One region of the Paraburkholderia sp. A1BS-2L genome, then DNA from elsewhere that is predicted to be linked to it. Evidence: riboswitches for the same ligand, from Rfam matches in the RefSeq annotation. Region 1 holds a riboswitch; each other region holds the start of a gene.

Region 1 (5,654 bases):
GACGAACTCGGCTGGCTGGTCGCCAATCACCAGATTCGCAAGGCCGCCTTCGAAGCGGTGCAATGCGCGAAGGAAGACGGCGCGGACATCGACGTCCGCACGTCCCAACGCGTGGTCGGCGTCAAGTCCGACGACCACTGCGCCACCGTGCAGCTCGAGGGCGGGGCATCGATCGAAACGCGCCTGATCGTGGCGGCGGACAGCCGGTTTTCGTCCACGAGGCGGATGATGGGCATCTCCGCGCGGATGCGCGACTTCGGCAAGACGATGCTGGTGTGTGGCATGACGCACGAAAAGCCGCATCATCATGCCGCGTGGGAATGGTTCGGGTATGGCCAGACGCTCGCGTTGCTGCCCATGAATCCGCACCCGGCGTCCGGCGCGTTCCAGTCTTCCGTGGTGCTCACGCTCACGGGCCGCGAAATCGAGCGGCTCAAACACGCGGACGCGCGCACCTTCGCCGACGAAATCGAGCGCCGCTTCGACCACCGCCTCGGCAAGATGGAACTGGTCACGACGCGACACGCGTATCCGCTGGTCGCGGTTTATCCGGAGCATTTCGTGGCGCGACGCTTCGCGGCGGTGGGCGATGCAGCGGTGGGCATGCATCCGGTCACGGCGCACGGCTTCAACCTTGGCTTGTCGGGCGTCGGCACGCTCGCCGGCTCGATTCGCGAAGCCTGCCTCGCCGGGCGCGACTACGCGTCCGATGCGCTGTTGCGGCGCTACGAGCACAAGCATCGTCTGGCAACGCGCCCACTCTATCTGATCACCGGCATGATCGCGTCGATCTACACGCGGGATCATCTGCCTGCACGCCTGGCGCGCGATGTCCTGTTGCGCGCGGGCGATCATCTGCGTCCCTTCAAGCGAGGCGTGGCCGCTTACCTGGCGGGGGGGCTCTGAGCCATGACCAGCAACGGCAAAACCCATGCGCAGCAGCAAGCCACGCGCGCCGAAGACAAGCGCGTCGTCAACGGCCGCGGAGATATCAATCAGCTCGCGCCGTTTCGCTATCCGTGGGCGTGGGAGTGCTTTCTGAGCGCGAACCGCAATCACTGGACGCCGCTCGAAATTTCCATGAGCGACGACGTGCACGATTACCAGCAGCGCCTGACCGAAACGGAACGACACGTTTTCGAAAACGTGCTCGCCTACCTCACCACGTCGGACATTCTGGCGATGCGCAATATCGGGCTCGCGGTAATGGAAAAGATGACCGCGCCCGAATTGCAAATCTATCAGGCTCGCCAGGTCTACGAAGAAGCGTTGCATACCTGGACTTACCAGCACTGCATCGAAACGCTCGGGCTTGACCAACAGGAAATCTATAACCGCTATCGCGTCGTGCCCGAAATTCACGCCAAGATCGCGCTCGCGAACCAGCGGCTCGAACGCATTCTGGCGCCCGGCCTCGACCTCTCGAACCGCGACACGCTGCACGAATTCGCGCTCGCCTACCTGTTTTTCGCGGCCGTGTTCGAGGGCTGCTGGTTCTACAACGGCTTTACGCCGGTATTCGCGCTCCAGCGGCGCGGGTTGATGAAGGCGACCGCGCAGCAGTTCCAGTACATCATGCGCGACGAGGTGCTGCATTGCGGCTTTGGCATCCGCGTCATCCGGCAGCTACTGGAAGAGGAGAACCTGCAACTCGATCCGCGCGCCGTGCAACGGATCTGGGAAGAAGCCGATGCGGCGGAAACGGCTTATGCGGGCTATATCCTGCGCGAGCCGATTCTGGGTTACTCGGCCGATTTGCATTGCGCACAGTTCCGCTACATCGCGAACCGTCGCGCGGGTCAGTTGGGGATGCCCGCGCCGTTTCCCGGTGCCGAAAACGTGCTGCCCTGGCTCGACGAGCAGGCCAATTTGCGCAAGGAGAAGAATTTCTTCGAAACTCGCGTGACCGAGTATCAGACGGGCGGCGCGCTGGACTGGAATTAGGCCTCGGGGCTGAATCGCCGTGCCCTTGGGCCCGCGCCCAAGGGCGTTTTCACAACGCCCGATGCATATCGGGTTGACGCCCGCCACGCGCGGCCATTACCCTTGCGCCCTGATGGTTCCCGGCGACGGGATCAAAAGGGAACGCAGTGGGGCCGCCCGACCCCGAGTCTGCGGCTGCCCCCGCAACTGTGAGCGGCAAGTCCATGCCAAACGCGCCACTGGGAAACCGGGAAGGCCGGCAAGGGGCGTCGACCCGCGAGCCAGGAGACCTGCCATCGACCGAGGTCCAAGCAGCCGCACGGGGCGGGGTGTCCCGATGCGCAAGCACCGCCCGTGCGCGGTCGCCCGTTGCAAGGACAGCCCGACCTCAGGATCAGTTGCATGTCCACCACGATTGAAACGGCTTCCGCCCAGGAAGCCCGTTGCCGCTGCATTGACGAACGCTTTGGCCAGCGCACAAGCTACATTCCGCCGGCTCCCGGCGGCTCCGGACAAGACCGCCGGCCGAAACTCCGCCATCTCGCCGCCGCGTGCGCCATGAGCGTTTATGCATGGCACAGCGCTGCCGCTGCCGCGCCCGTGACGCCCGTACCGCCCACGATGCCCGCGACGCAGCCGCCGGCCGCCGCCGCATCCGCCGAATCCGCCGAATCCGCCGAATCCGCCGCCTCGGACAACGACACCACGCTGTCGACCATCCTCGTGGTCGGCGACACCCAGCATCTGCCGCAATCGTTCGACCAGCGCTACGCGAGCACGCAGGTGCTCACGCGCGAAGACCTCGACCGCCTCTCGCCCGCCGACCCGAGCATCACGCAGGCGCTCGCCACGCTGCCGGGCGTGACCGTGTCGCAAAGCGGCGGGCCGGGCTCGCTGGCTTCGGTGAGCATTCGCGGCTCGTCGCCCGAGCAGGTGGCCGTGTTCATCGACGGGATCCGCATTGGCTCCGTGACCACGGGCATGCCCGAATGGGCCGACCTGCCGACCGATGCGTTCGACCGCGTCGAGGTGATCTCGGGCCCCGCTGCCGCCTCGTTCGGCGCGGACGCCGTGGGCGGCGTCGTGCAACTCTTCACGCGCCACGCGTCGAATCAGCCGAACCGGACCACGGTGTCGTTCGGCGGCGGGTCCAACAAGACCTTCGACACGATGCTGAGCACCTCGGGCACCGTGCCCTCGAGCGGACCGCTCGCGGCGCTCGAAGGCCTCACGTATTCACTGGGGCTGCACGACTACAACACCGCGGGCATCGACGCGACCCGGCCCTGGGCCTACGGTCACGAGGACGGCCGCAATCCGTATCACGCCCAGGACGTGAATGGGCGGCTTGGCTATGCGCACGACAACTGGTCGATTTCCACATTTGCGCTGTATCACCAGTCCGATCTGTCCTATGACAACGCGGGCGGCAACGACCGGCAGCGCGACCATCAACTCACGACCGGCGCGGCGTTTCACCTCGACATCACGCCGTTCACGCAATTCGACCAGTCGGTGGGCTACGCGACCGATCGCCAGTTCATCTACTCGAACGATCCCGCGATACCGACCGATCAATTCGACTCGACGCGCTTCTCCACGTCGACTTCGATCACGCATCAGGAGCGTGGGCACACGCTGTTCGGGCAGCCGCTTTCAGGCGAAACCAAGCTCGCCTACGACTTCTCGCGCGAACTGGCGTACTTGCCCGTCGAGGTGCCCAGCGGCTTGCCGGCGCGCAACGACTCCGCAGTCTCTTTGCACCAGTCGGCAACGCTCGGCGACGTGACGCTGTTCCTCGCCGGACGCCACGAGATCGTCCAGGGGCAGGCCGTCAATACGGGCAACGCCGCGCTCTCGTGGGCGATCACGCCGGTCTACACAGCGCGCGTTTCCTATGGCAATGCGTTCCGGCTGCCGACCTTCAACGATCTGTACTATCCGGGCTACGCGAACCCCAACCTCCAGCCAGAACGCAGCGACACGATCGAAGCGGCGCTCGATGCCAACACGTCGTACGGCACCTTCACGGCCGCCGTGTACGACACGCGCGTGCACGACCTCATCACCTACGATTCGCAGACCTTTCTGCCCGTAAACGTCGGGCGTGCGCACATTCAGGGGCTCGACCTCTCGTACAAGGGCACGCTCGGGGCGTCCACACCCGTGAGTCTGGCGATCGGCATTCTGAATCCGCAGGACGTGACCGACCAGACCTGGCTCAATCGCCGCCCGCGCCAAACCGTGAGCCTGAGCGTCGACCATACGTGGGACGAATTCAACCTCCACGCGCTCAGCACCGGCGTGTCATTGCTTTACGGCGGCTCGACCTTCGACGATCAGTTCAATACGCTGTATTTGCCGTCGTACACGACGGTGAGCCTGCGTGCTTCGTATAAGGTGAATGCGCACCTGTTGCTGTCCGCGTCGATCTCGAATCTGTTCAACCGGCAGTACATGACCACGTACGGCTATAACAGCCTCGGCCGGACCGCGTTCGGCAAACTCACCTATACATTCTGATTGCGCGCTGCACCGATTACACCTTCCTTTCAGAAATTGCCGCGCGCAAATGGTAATGACGCAAATGATGGCCGAAATAATCGGGCCCAGCATTGCGGAAATTGTTAATTGAGGATGATGGAAAAAAGATGCCGCCAGTCGATCTGCGGCGACACCGGTAGCCTGTGTTGCGCTGTCCCGTTCGGGAATGGCGCGACACCGGCTACGGTCAGGTGAGTTATCGAACAGCTTGATCCAGCCGTTCGATCAGAGAAGGATCAGGCTGCAGTTGCGGGCGCTGCGGCGGCCGGCGCGGATGCGCGTGTCTTTCTTGCAGGCATCTTGCGCGTTGCTGCAGCTTTCTTTGCGGGAGCAGCTTTCTTGCGCCCAGGCCTGCCAGCCGCTGCTTTTTTAACGGCGGTGGTTTTTGCGCCAGCCTTTTTTGCTGCCGCACGTTTCACCACGGCCTTCTTCGCGCCAGCGGCTTTGGCCGATGCCGCCCTGGGCGCCGCGCCCGCCGTGATCAGGAATTTCGAGCGGTCCTTGGCATCGCGAATCCAGGCGGGTGCACGCCCGCGTCCGCTCCAGGTTGCGCCGGTTTTCGGATCGGCGTATTTCGCCGCGACCGGATGTGCGTTGGGATGCAGCGCTTTCGCTGCGCCATTCGCAGCCTTGACGCCGGGCCTGCGGCCGCGTCTTTTGCCAACGAAGCGCTCGATATCGGCAACGCTCAAACCGTGCTTTTGCATCAGATCGCGAATTCTCGCGAGACCGATGGACGATTGCTTTTCGGCAATCGCTACCGCCTGTTTCTCAAGCTTTGCAATCTTCAGCTTGATTGCGTCCAACGTAACCATACTCATTCTCCCTGTCAGGAATCCCACCCCCAAGCAGCTGTTTGAACTTCGTTTGCATGTCGAAGTTTGGCTTGGCCCATATAGGCAATGCCATCATGGCATACCCAATTATGACGGCAAAGCGGCAATACATGCAAATTGACTGCTATTGGCCCAACGATTCGCAGACTCAATCCATGGCAATTTCGATATCGAATTCTTCCAAATCCTTTCACTCGACGATATCTACTTGCACGATAGTCGCAAGCCGGTCCGCACACAACTGATTTGGGCCGCACGATGTGGATTTCGAGAAAATTCGAGTTTGTCGCGAAACGCTGTGGACTTGCGAAATGACAGGCGGCGCTTTTAGCCCGTTTCAAGTGCGGATGA
Region 2 (5,654 bases), on a different replicon from region 1:
ATTCGTACTGGAACCGGGGAAGCCGCTGCCAGCGGATCTGAAGCATCTGGTTATCGTCAATCCCAACAACCCGGGAGCCGAGCGGTTTACGCCGGACGTCATCATGGCCTGGCATGAGGAGCTCGCGATGCGTGGGGGTACGCTGGTGATCGACGAGGCTTTTGTCGAGTCGATGCCGCAACTGAGCGTGGCGAAGTTCGCTGGTCGTGGCGGGCTGATCGTGCTGCGCTCGATTGGCAAGTTTTTCGGGCTGGCTGGTGCGCGGGTGGGTTTCGTGCTGGCGGATAAGGACGTCATTCGGGCTATGCGCAGCCTGCGTGGTCCGTGGAGCCTAGCTGGGCCTGCGCGTATCGTGACGCGCGCCGCGTTGCTGGATACGGACTGGCAGACGCAAACGCGGGCCAGTCTCGCGACTGCGGGAGAGCGGCTGGCGGACTTGCTCGGGGAATTTTTCCCCGTGGTGCAGCACACACCGCTCTTCGCGTGGGTGCGCCATGAGCGTGCGCCACAGTGGCAGGATGGATTGGCCCGTCATGCCGTCTGGACACGGCGGTTCGACGTCGTCCGGGGGCTGCGCTTCGGCCTGCCCGCGGACGAATCAGGATGGGCGCGGCTCGATGCTGCGCTGCGCGCGGTAAGCCGCGAAGTGAATGCGGGTGGGGTGTGATGGATAACGTCGAACAAACCCCGCACGTGAGTCTCGCGCAGAAGATCGAACAGGCGAAAACGCAGCGTCCGGTCGGCTCCCCGTGCATCGACGTTTGCCGGTTGAATCAGCAGAGCGGTTATTGCGAAGGCTGTCTGCGCAACAGGGCCGAAATCCGGGCATGGAAAACGATGGGCGATCCGGACCGGCTCGCGCTGCTCGATGAGCTTGCAACGAGAATCCGTGACAGCTGGCGAATCACTTCCGGATAGAAGATCGAGCCCCAGCCGAGGCGCAGTCCTGCCGCGAGGGTGGCTAGCCCACGTATTCCTGATCGCGCAGGCCATCGGCCACGGTGCACCGCCATCCGTTCGGTTTCCTTAAAAGGATTTGCCGCAAAAAAGCGCTGCCGCGAGGGCGGGGTTGGACGGCCAGTATCCATGCATATAGCTTGCGACGATCGTGCCCGAGCGGAACACCGGCTCGCCGGGCGCGCCGGTCTGCGCGCGGGTGGCGTGGCGGTCGGGTTGCAGGGGAGTCGTCATGCTGGAATAGTGGAACGTGTGGCCCGTTAGCACGCCAAATTTCGTTTCGAGCGCCATCATACCGAGCGAGACCAGCCGTTTCTGCATTGCCGCGCGTCCCTGCAACAGCCCGAGCATCGGAGTGGAGCGATTTTCGGTATCGGTCAGCTCTTCGAGCAGATACAGCATGCCGCCGCATTCGGCAACCACAGGCTTGCCGGCAGCTGCATGGTCACGGATGCTGGTGGCGGCTATTGCATTGCCGGCCAGCGTGGCAGCATGAAGCTCGGGGTAGCCGCCGGGCAGATACAGCGCATCGGCATGACTGGGGACGGGTTCGTTTGCCAGCGGCGAGAAAAACGCGACGCGCGCGCCCAGGCTTTCCAGCAGGCTCACGTTCGCTGGATAGATGAACGAGAAGGCTGCGTCGCGAGCGATGGCGATCTGCGTGCCTTCGAGCAGCCTCGGCTGCGCGTGGTGCCTATCGTGCGGCGCTGCATCGAACGAAACAGCCGCGGGCAATTCGGCCAGCGCCGTATCGGCGAGTGCCTGGGCCGTGAAGGCAATACGCGATTCGAGCTGGTCGATTTCGCCAGCCTGATGAAGCCCCAGATGCCGTTCCGGCAGCGCCATCTGCGCGGATGGGGCGAGATGCCCGAGCCAGCGCAGCCCGCCGGGCATGCCCGCCTGGATCATCTGCGCGTGACGCACCGAACTGACATGATTGGCCAGCACGCCATATATCGCCACATCCGTGCGGTAATGCGCAAGACCGAATGCGATGGCGCCGAACGTCTGTGCCATCGACTTCGCCGAAATCACGGCGACGACGGGCACGCCGAATTTAGCTGCGAGATCGGCGCTGCTGGGTGTGCCGTCGAAGAGTCCCATCACGCCTTCGATCAGGATGAGATCCGCCTGCGCAGCGGCCTCGGCCAGCAGCCGGCGGCACCCGTCTTCGCCTGCCATCCAGAGGTCGAGCGACTGGACCGGGGCGCCGCTTGCACGCTCCAGTATCATCGGGTCGAGGAAGTCCGGTCCCGTCTTGAAGACGCGCACGCGCCGGCCGAGCTGGCGGTGCAGCAGCGCAAGGCCTGCCGTGATCGTGGTCTTTCCCTGGCCGGATGCGGGCGCGCTGACGAACAGCGCTGGACAGGACGGCATGGTTAGAACTCCACACCTTTCTGCGCCTTTACGCCCTGTTCCTTATAAGGATGCTTCACGAGGCGCATTTCCGTGACGAGATCGGCTGCCTCGATGAGCGCATCGGGCGCGTGGCGGCCGGTGACTACGACATGCTGCGCCGGGCCACGCGCGCTCAGCACAGCGAGCACTTCATCGAGCGGCAGGTATTCGTACTTGAGGACAGTGTTGAGTTCGTCGAGGATCACCATCCGGTAGTTGTCGCTCTGGATCATTGCGACGGCCTGATCCCAGCCTTTGCGGGCCGTGGCCATGTCGGCCTCGCGGTTCTGCGTGTTCCATGTATAGCCATCACCCATCGTGACGAAATCGCACATCGGATGTGCGCCGAGAAAATCACGCTCGGACGTATGCAACGCGCCCTTGATGAACTGCACGACACCGAGACGCTCGTTGTGGCCCAGCATTCGCACGGCCATGCCGAAAGCCGCCGTACTCTTGCCTTTGCCATTGCCGGTATGCACGATCAGCAGGCCTTTTTCATGCGTGGCGGCAGCCTGCTTCTTTTCGTGTCCTTCGCGACGGCGTTGGGTCATGCGCAGATGGGATTCGCTATCGGTCTTCATGATGTCCTTGTTTGTTGTCTGTGTGATCCGGCTGCATCGGGCTGACCGTGCCAATGGCAACCGTGACGCCATCGAGCGCGAGCTTGCCGCGCAGCAGCCGGGCACCGGGGGCAGCGAGCAGCGCACAAGGCTCGCATACACCCGCGACGCCGAGCTTCTCGCGTGCAACCGGCGAACGCGTGAGCGACGGATTTTCGTCGAGACAGGCACGTATTTCCTCCGCCCGGACGCCGACCAGCGGCATCCGATGCTGCTCGCAGAACGCCAGCAGGGCCGGCTCGTGCACTTTGTCTTGCAGTGTGGCCACGCACATGACTTCGGCCATGTCGCCTGATTCCAGCATCCCAAGCGCCATCCTGACGGCGGCCTCGATCTGGCCGGGAGTGACATCGCGCCGGAAGCCCAGGCCGATGGTCAACAGACCCGGTCGCCGCCCCGCAGGGGGCAGGGCATCGGTGCGGGCCAGCGGCGCCACTTTGCCGATCACCAGAATCGCCGGCGAGCCGAGGCTGGCGGAAGGAGCATGCATATTTCGGAGGCGCGTCGAAAGGGGATGAAACGAAAGGGGATGAAACGTTGCCTGTCCCTGGACAACAGGCAAATAGCCGAAGATCTCTTTTTTCACGATACCACACGCCCGCTGCAAGGCCCGAGGCTCGCCTCTTTCTTGACTGGCGCGCAGGCGGCACCTACACTCCCGGCTAATCTGGTGCTCGCGCACGCGTTCCGACGTGCGCAGTTAAACGGGAAACAGCGGTTCGATGCAGCGATGCGCTGCGGCGACCCCACCTGTGCTGCCCCCGCAACGGTAAGCGAACGTGTCGCTCGAGAGCGATACACGGCCGACTTCTACACATACGTGCCACGTATGTGCGCAACCACTGCGCTCAACGCCTGTCCATCCACAGGTCGCGCGGGAAGGTGAAGCGGCTTTTCGCCAGCCCGGAGACCGGCCGGAGAAGACGACACGCGCTGCGGGTAGGCGGCGCGCTGCCGAACCATCGCATTCATCACGCGTTTTCGTCACGCCTCAAGCCTCATGCCAGCAACGGCACGGGAGTGATGTTGCACGCGACCACCGCCATCGAGACCTTTCATGTCCACCTCCATGCGCAAGATTCCTGTGACCGTCATCACGGGCTTTCTCGGCAGCGGCAAGACCACGCTGCTGCGCCACATCCTGTCCAACGCGAACGGCCTGCGCGTTGCCGTGATCGTCAACGAATTCGGCGAGCTCGGGATCGACGGCGAAATCCTCAAGGGCTGCGGGATCGGCTGCGATGAATCCGGCGAGCAAACCGAAGGCCAGCTGTACGAGCTGGCGAACGGCTGCCTGTGCTGCACCGTGCAAGAAGAGTTTTTCCCGGTCATGGAAGCACTCGTCGAGCGACGCGACCAGATCGACCATGTGCTGATCGAGACGTCGGGGCTCGCATTGCCCAAACCGCTCGTGCAGGCTTTCAACTGGCCGTCGATCCGCAGCAGCTTCACGGTCGATGCGGTGGTCACGGTCGTGGACGGCCCGGCCGCCGCGAGCGGGCAGTTCGCCGAAGATCCCGAGGCCGTGGACGAACAGCGCAAGGCCGATCCGAATCTCGATCATGAATCGCCGCTGCACGAGCTGTTCGAGGACCAGTTGAGCGCGGCGGATCTCGTCGTGCTCAACAAGACCGATCTCCTCGATGGCGCGCAACAGGCGGCCGTGGCCGCGTTGATCCGCGAAGACATTCCCGCGCATGTGAAGATCGTCCCTGCCCACAATGGCCGGCTCGATTTGCCGGTGCTGCTCGGCCTGAACTCGGCGTCCGAGGAGACGATCGATCAGCGTCACGATCATCACGGTTCGGCGCACGATGCCGATCACCATCACGACGATTTCGACTCGGTCGTCGTGTCGGGCGCGCCTGCATCGCGCGATGCCGCAATCGCCGCGTTGCGGCAGTTGGTCGAGCACCACACGATCTATCGCGCGAAGGGTTTCGCGGCGCTGCCGGGCGCACCGATGCGTCTCGTGATCCAGGGTGTGGGCGCGCGCTTCGACAGCTATTTCGATCGCCGCTGGCGCGATGACGAAGCGCGTACGAGCCGCTTCGTCCTGATCGGCGAGGATCTGGATCAAGCGGTGCTTCAGCGCGCGCTCGATGCCGCGCTTGATGCCGCTCCCGGCGCGCAGTCTGTCACCGCGCCGGCCTGAGCGCATTCACGGCAGGCATCGCATGCACCTGTTGCGAACGGTCCCGGGCGGCTTCGTCGACGACACGGCGGGCGTGATCCGCATCGATCAACGTCCGGCCGACATCGTCGTGCTCAGCTCGGCCGATACGACGCTGTCGCTGCTGGCGAGCGTCGTCGAGCGGCTCGGGCCGGATTTTCCGAGCCTGAGGCTCGCGAACGTCACCTGGCTGCGCCAGCCTGCTTCGGTCGATTTTTACGTCGACGACGTGCTGCAACATGCGCGCGTCGTGGTGGTCGATCACCTCGGCGGCGAGGCTTACTGGCCCTACGGCATCGAGCGGGTCGTCGATCTCGCGGAAAAACGCGGACAGATGCTCGTGATGTTCTCGGGCGACCTCCAGGAAGATCCGAACCTGATCGCGCAGAGCACGGCCAGTCCCGAGTTCTGCACACGCCTGTGGCGATACCTGCGCGAGGGCGGACCGGCCAACGCCGAAGCCTTCATGCGCGCGATTGCCTGGCATGCGCTCGACTGGGGCG
Region 3 (5,654 bases), on a different replicon from region 1:
TCGTGGCGTAGCGGGTCAGAATCAGCGTCTGCGATACGCCCGGCAGCGTCAGTTCGCAGCCGAGCGTCGCCGCGCAGGCCGCCGTTGCAGTGACCCCCGGAACGATCTCATACGGGATGCCCAGCGCCCGGATACGGCGCATCTGCTCGCCGATAGCGCCATAAAGCGATGGGTCGCCGGAATGCACGCGCGCGACGTCTTGCCCTTTCGCGTGCGCGTCGGCGAGCAACTGAACGATCGCATCGAGATTGAGATCGGCGGTGTTTACGACCAGCCCGGCTCGATGGCCGTCCAGCACCGCGTCAGGAACCAGCGAGCCCGCATAGAGGATCACCGGACAGCTACGGATCAGGCGCTGGCCCTTGACCGTGACAAGTTCAGGATCGCCGGGTCCTGCGCCGATAAAGTAAACCGTCATGCCTCACTCCGTCATAAGCCGGGGCGGATGGTACGGACAGTTGCGACGGTCCGCAACGTCTCTATTTCGGCAAGCAGGACTTCGATCGTGTCGAACGCGCGATCGACCTCGGGCAAATGCGGGCGCGCCAGCATCACGACCGGCAGTCCGCGCTCGCGTGCCACCTCCAGTTTCGCCTCGGTCGCTGCACCGCCGCTGTTTTTGCTGACCACGACATCGAATCCGCTGGCATCGAACAACGCCCGCTCGCCCTCATGCGTGAACGGACCGCGCACGCCGATCACCCGCGCCCGAGCGTTTCCAGGGTGATCGTCGAGGCAGCGAATCGTCCAGTGTTGATGCGCGGGGATCTCGTCGAGATGCAACAGCGGCTCCCGTCCCAGCGTGAACAGCGGGCGCGAAAATCCGGCAAGCGCTCTGCACAGCTCGCCCCATCCGTTCACGAAACGCCAGTCATCGCCGGATTGCGGCTGCCAGGCCGGACGACGCAGTGCCCAGCACGGCACACCCGCAAGCCGGCCCGCGCTCGTCCCATTCGCGCTGATACGCGCCGCGTACGGATGCGTGGCATCGACGATCAGGCCGATACGCTGAACGTCGACATACCGGGCCAGCCCTTCGACTCCGCCAAAGCCGCCGACGCGAACCTTGCACGCGAGATCCTGCGGCACCCGGCCTAATCCGGCCAGGCTGTAGACGTCGCCTGGCCCGAGGCGCCGTGCGATCTTCAGCGCATCACCGGTGCCGCCCAGCAGCAGAACCCGGGTCATTGCGCGACTCCGACGAAATTCCCCACGCGGTCGATAGCAAACACTTCGACGCTAACGTCGGGCGGCACGACCCCCTGTGCGACGCGCAGAGCATGCCGGCACACGACATCGCCGAGCGCAATGCCGCGCCGGGTCGCCATCACAAGTGCCTGCTGGCTCGTGTTGGCCGCGCGGATATCGTTCTGCAAGGTCTCATCGGCGCCCGATTCCGCCGCCCATTGCGCGAGCAGCGGCAAGTCGATGCTCGAGCTGCGGCTATGCAGGTCGAGATGACCCGCCGCCAGCTTGCTCAGCTTGCCGAAACCGCCGCACAGGCTCAGCTTCTCGACCGGCGCGCGGCGCAGGTGCTTGAGCACGGCACCGACGAAATCCCCCATCTCGATCAGCGCGATGTCGGGCAGGCCATAGTGCGCGCGCATGGCGTCCTCGCTCGCGTTGCCGGTGCAGGCGGCAATATGCTGGTAGCCATTGGCCCTTGCAACGTCGATGCCCTGATGGATCGACGCGATATAGGCCGAGCACGAAAACGGCCGCACGATGCCGGTCGTACCGAGGATCGACAACCCGCCGATGATGCCGAGCCGCGGATTCATCGTCTTGAGCGCCAGCGCCTCACCGCCCTCGACGCCAATCGTGACCTCGAAGCCGCCCGCGTATCCATACTCCGCCGCGAGTTCTGCAAGGTGCTCGCACATCATCCGGCGCGGCACCGGATTGATGGCCGGCTCACCGACCGGCAAGGTCAAACCGGCGCGCGTGACGGTGCCCACGCCGGGGCCGGCATGAAACCGCACCCCCGGCTCCGTGCTCAATTGCACTCGGGCGAACACGACCGCGCCATGCGTGACATCGGGATCGTCGCCGGCATCCTTGACCGTTCCGGCTTCCGCCCCATCCGCCGCATCGCGCCCATTGATGAAGCGGCAGAACGCGAGCGGCATCGGCACATGCTGGCCTTTCGGCAGGACGATTCGGGCGACATCGGTGCAAAGGCCGCCCAGCAACAGACGCGCAGCCGCCAGCGACGTAGCCGTCGCGCAACTGCCCGTCGTATAGCCGCTGCGCAGCGGACGCGGCGCTTCCGGCGTTTCGTCGCGCATCGTCACGGCTGTGCCTCCGCCCCGGCCCGGGTCGTGGCGGATTTCGTCACGTCCAGCAACGTAATCGGCAAGGTGGCACGCCACGTATCGAAACCGCCGAGCGGCTGGGCCTCGCTCAACGCAATGCGCGTCAGGGTGCCGCCATGGCGGTTACGCCAGTCGATCAGCACCGCCTCGCCCTGAAGCGTGACCGCATTGGCCACCAGCCGGCCGCCATCGCGCAGCGCCGCCCAGCACGCATCGATCACTCCCGGCACGGTCACGCCACCGCCGATGAACACCGCATCTGGAGCAGGCAGTCCTGCCAGCGCATCGGGCGCCCGGCCCGCCACCAGTTGCAGATCCGGCACACCGAGCGCGTCGCGGTTGTGCGAAATGAAAGCCTGCCTGCGCGCATCCGACTCGATCGCGACGGCACGGCACGCCGGATGCGCGCGCATCCATTCGATGCCGATCGAGCCGCACCCTGCCCCAACATCCCACAGCAACGCACCAGGAAGCGGAGCAAGCCGCGCAAGCGTGATCGCGCGCACATCGCGCTTGGTCAACTGGCCGTCGTGCCGGAAAGCATCGTCCGGCAGACCATGCGTCAGCGGCAACGACCGGCCCCCGTGCCCAACGGGCCCCCCAGGCGTATGGCAAGCGTGACAGGTTAGCGCCACGATGTTCAGCGCACCGATCGACGTGTCCTGCCAGGCGTCTGCGCGCAAATGCAGGCGCTTCTCGCGCGGTCCAGCGAGATTTTCGAAGACCGCCATCTCGGTCGCGCCGAATCCGCGTTCGTTCAGCAGTCCGGCGATCGCAGACGGCGTTGCGCCGTCCCGGCTCAGCACCAGCACGCGTGCGCCCTCACGCAAATGCGCGTTCAGCACAGCGATGGGCCGGTTCACAAGAGACACCGTCTCGACATCCTGCAACGGCCAGCCAAGGCGCGCCGCCGCGAGCGATAACGAAGACGGGCCGGAAATCACGCGCATCTGATCAGGCGGGATCACACGCGCGAGCGTGGCCCCCACGCCGAACATCATCGGATCGCCGCTTGCCAGCACGCAGACCGGCGTACCGCGATGCGACTCGATGCTGCCGATATCGAACGGTTTCGGCCACGCTTGCCGACGCGCGCGAATCCGCGCGGGCAGCATGGCCAGATGCCGTTCACCGCCGATGACAACGCCGGCATCCAGCAACGCTCGCCGGGCCGCACGCCCCAACCCCGCGAAACCGTCCTCGCCGATACCCACAATCGTCAGCCAGCAACCCATCACACTCCCGTTCGTCATCCGCTACCCGTGACTGGCCAACCGCCTGTGCGCTTCGAGGCCTTCCTGAAAAAAGGCATAATACCCGCTTTGCCGGTGCCCTTCGGGGCTTCAAGGGAACACAGTTGAAGCTGTGGCTGCCCCCGCAACTGTAAGCAGCGAGTCCACACCCCCAGGGTGCCACTGGAGAACCGGGAAGGCCGGTGTGGACGACGACCTGCGAGCCAGGAGACCTGCCGGCCCATCGATCGTGCAAGCCATCACCGGGCGGGGTGTACCGGTGCGCGTTCTCTCCCTGTCGAGACAACGTGGCAGTCGTACGACGCCAACTTCGTTGAACCTTGAGCCACGTTTCACAGCCTTCGTTACGGCCATCGGCCTGCCCTGCGTTGTCGCGCATCGTCGCTGCGCGCGACGGCGGGCTGTGTCGCGTCAAGCTGCCCGGCGGCGTGCTGCACGCGGCGCAGGCGCTCGCCATCGCCGATGCAGCCGGGGCGCATGCATCGGGAATCGTCGAGCTGACGAATCGCGCCAATCTGCAATTGCGCGGCGTGAAATCGGGTCACGAAGCCGAACTGAGCCGGCGACTGCGCGATGCGGGCCTCGGGCCGCATGTTCCGTGCGCGCTGACCTTGCCCCCATTGCAGGCCGCATCGCAGGCCGCATCGCAGGCAACGGCAGCCGACGACGTGCGCAATCTGCTGCTGAGCCCAAGCGCCGGCATCGACGAACACGCCTTGTGCGACACGCAACCGCTCGCCCGGGAGATCCTTCTCCTGCTGCAAAGCGAGCCACGTCTTGCTGCGCTGTCCCCCAAATTTTGCGTGCTGCTCGACGGCGGCGAGCGTCTCGCCGCGCTCGATCATCCCCATGATCTCTGGTTCGCTGCAATGGAAGCGAAAGCCGATGACAACCCGTGGTTCGCCATCGGTCTTGCGGGGCAGCCGCCTGCGTGGCAAGACAGTGCGGCAAACCCCGCACTGGCCGCGGTTCGCGCGCGCGATCTCCCCACCATGATCATGGCGCTGCTGCACACGTTTCTCGACGTCGCCGCGCCCGACGAAAACCGCATGCGCGACCTTCTCCGCCGGCTGTCTGGCGCAGATCTCGTGACACGCGCCGCCGCCCGCGCTGCCATCGAACTGCGATGCGATTCCACGGTTTGCGCATGGCGTCGCGCCCCCGCCGACCCTGGCCGCCGATTCGGCGCCTGGCGGCAACGCGATGCCCGCCTGTCGCATGTCGGCGGCCAGCCGCCGCTGGGCCGTATCGATACGCAGGGTCTGCGCGCACTCTCGCGGCTTGCCCAGGACCACGGCAACGGCACGTTCAGGTTGACGCCATGGCAAAGCGTGCTGATACCCGATGTGCCAGCCCCGGCTATCGAGGATGCCAAACAGCGCCTCGCGTCGCCCGGATTCCTGCTCGATGCTCGGGCGCCGCTCGCGCGGCTCATCGCATGCGCCGGCTCGACAGGCTGCGCGAAAGGGCTCGCCGATACCAAGCGCGACGCGCTCGATCTCGCGCAACGGCTGCCCGATGGCGTCGCAGCCCATCTGAGCGGCTGCCCGCGTTCGTGTGCGGCGGCGCACTGTGCGCCGTACACGCTGCTGGCCGTCGAACCGGGTCGTTACGACCTCTATCGCCAGGAGCCGTCGCCGGCCTGCGTGCCCCTGGCCACGTCCGATGCCGCCGGACGCTTTGGCGTGCGCATCGGCACAAATCTGACCATCGAAGCGGCAGCCCGACTGCTAGGCGCTGCCGCCCGGAGCACACTTGATGACTGACTACGTTCGCGACGGACAAACGATCTACCGCCAGTCGTTCGCCACGATACGCGCCGAAACCGACCTGTCCCGCATCCCGCCCGACCTCGAAAAACTCGCCGTTCGCGTGATTCACGCGTGCGGGATGGTCGATATCGTCGATGCATTGCGTTTCTCCGATGGCGCGGGCGCAGCCGGCCGCGACGCGCTTGCCGGCGGCGCGCCGATCCTCTGCGATGCACGCATGGTTGCGCAAGGCGTCACGCGCGCGCGTCTGCCCGCTTCCAATGAGGTGTTGTGCACGCTCGGCGACCCGGCCGTGCCGGAACTCGCGCGCACGA

Evidence for each region. A riboswitch is a leader RNA that binds a small molecule or an ion and turns the genes downstream of it on or off. The one in region 1 is predicted to bind cobalamin.
Region 2: another riboswitch for cobalamin. It lies ahead of cobW (cobalamin biosynthesis protein CobW); the one in region 1 lies ahead of P5W98_RS28945 (TonB-dependent receptor domain-containing protein).
Region 3: another riboswitch for cobalamin. It lies ahead of cobG (precorrin-3B synthase); the one in region 1 lies ahead of P5W98_RS28945 (TonB-dependent receptor domain-containing protein).

Annotation. Positions count from the first base shown of each region.
Region 1 covers NZ_CP120430.1:970,811-976,464, forward strand. Annotated here, with positions in the region: gene ubiM (5-demethoxyubiquinol-8 5-hydroxylase UbiM) at 1-906, shown strand, start outside; gene P5W98_RS28940 (ribonucleotide-diphosphate reductase subunit beta) at 910-1,944, shown strand; cobalamin riboswitch at 2,041-2,235, shown strand; gene P5W98_RS28945 (TonB-dependent receptor domain-containing protein) at 2,545-4,446, shown strand; gene P5W98_RS28950 (H-NS histone family protein) at 4,704-5,282, opposite strand.
Region 2 covers NZ_CP120429.1:711,799-717,452, reverse strand. Annotated here, with positions in the region: gene cobD (threonine-phosphate decarboxylase CobD) at 1-667, shown strand, start outside; gene P5W98_RS18070 (DUF1289 domain-containing protein) at 667-918, shown strand; gene P5W98_RS18065 (cobyrinate a,c-diamide synthase) at 1,027-2,334, opposite strand; gene cobO (cob(I)yrinic acid a,c-diamide adenosyltransferase) at 2,337-2,939, opposite strand; gene P5W98_RS18055 (cobalamin biosynthesis protein) at 2,926-3,564, opposite strand; cobalamin riboswitch at 3,630-3,911, shown strand; gene cobW (cobalamin biosynthesis protein CobW) at 4,036-5,133, shown strand; gene cobN (cobaltochelatase subunit CobN) at 5,156-5,654, shown strand, end outside.
Region 3 covers NZ_CP120429.1:698,300-703,953, forward strand. Annotated here, with positions in the region: gene cobM (precorrin-4 C(11)-methyltransferase) at 1-418, opposite strand, end outside; gene P5W98_RS18000 (cobalt-precorrin-6A reductase) at 430-1,188, opposite strand; gene P5W98_RS18005 (cobalt-precorrin-5B (C(1))-methyltransferase) at 1,185-2,288, opposite strand; gene cbiE (precorrin-6y C5,15-methyltransferase (decarboxylating) subunit CbiE) at 2,291-3,550, opposite strand; cobalamin riboswitch at 3,625-3,802, shown strand; gene cobG (precorrin-3B synthase) at 3,937-5,334, shown strand; gene P5W98_RS18020 (precorrin-8X methylmutase) at 5,327-5,654, shown strand, end outside.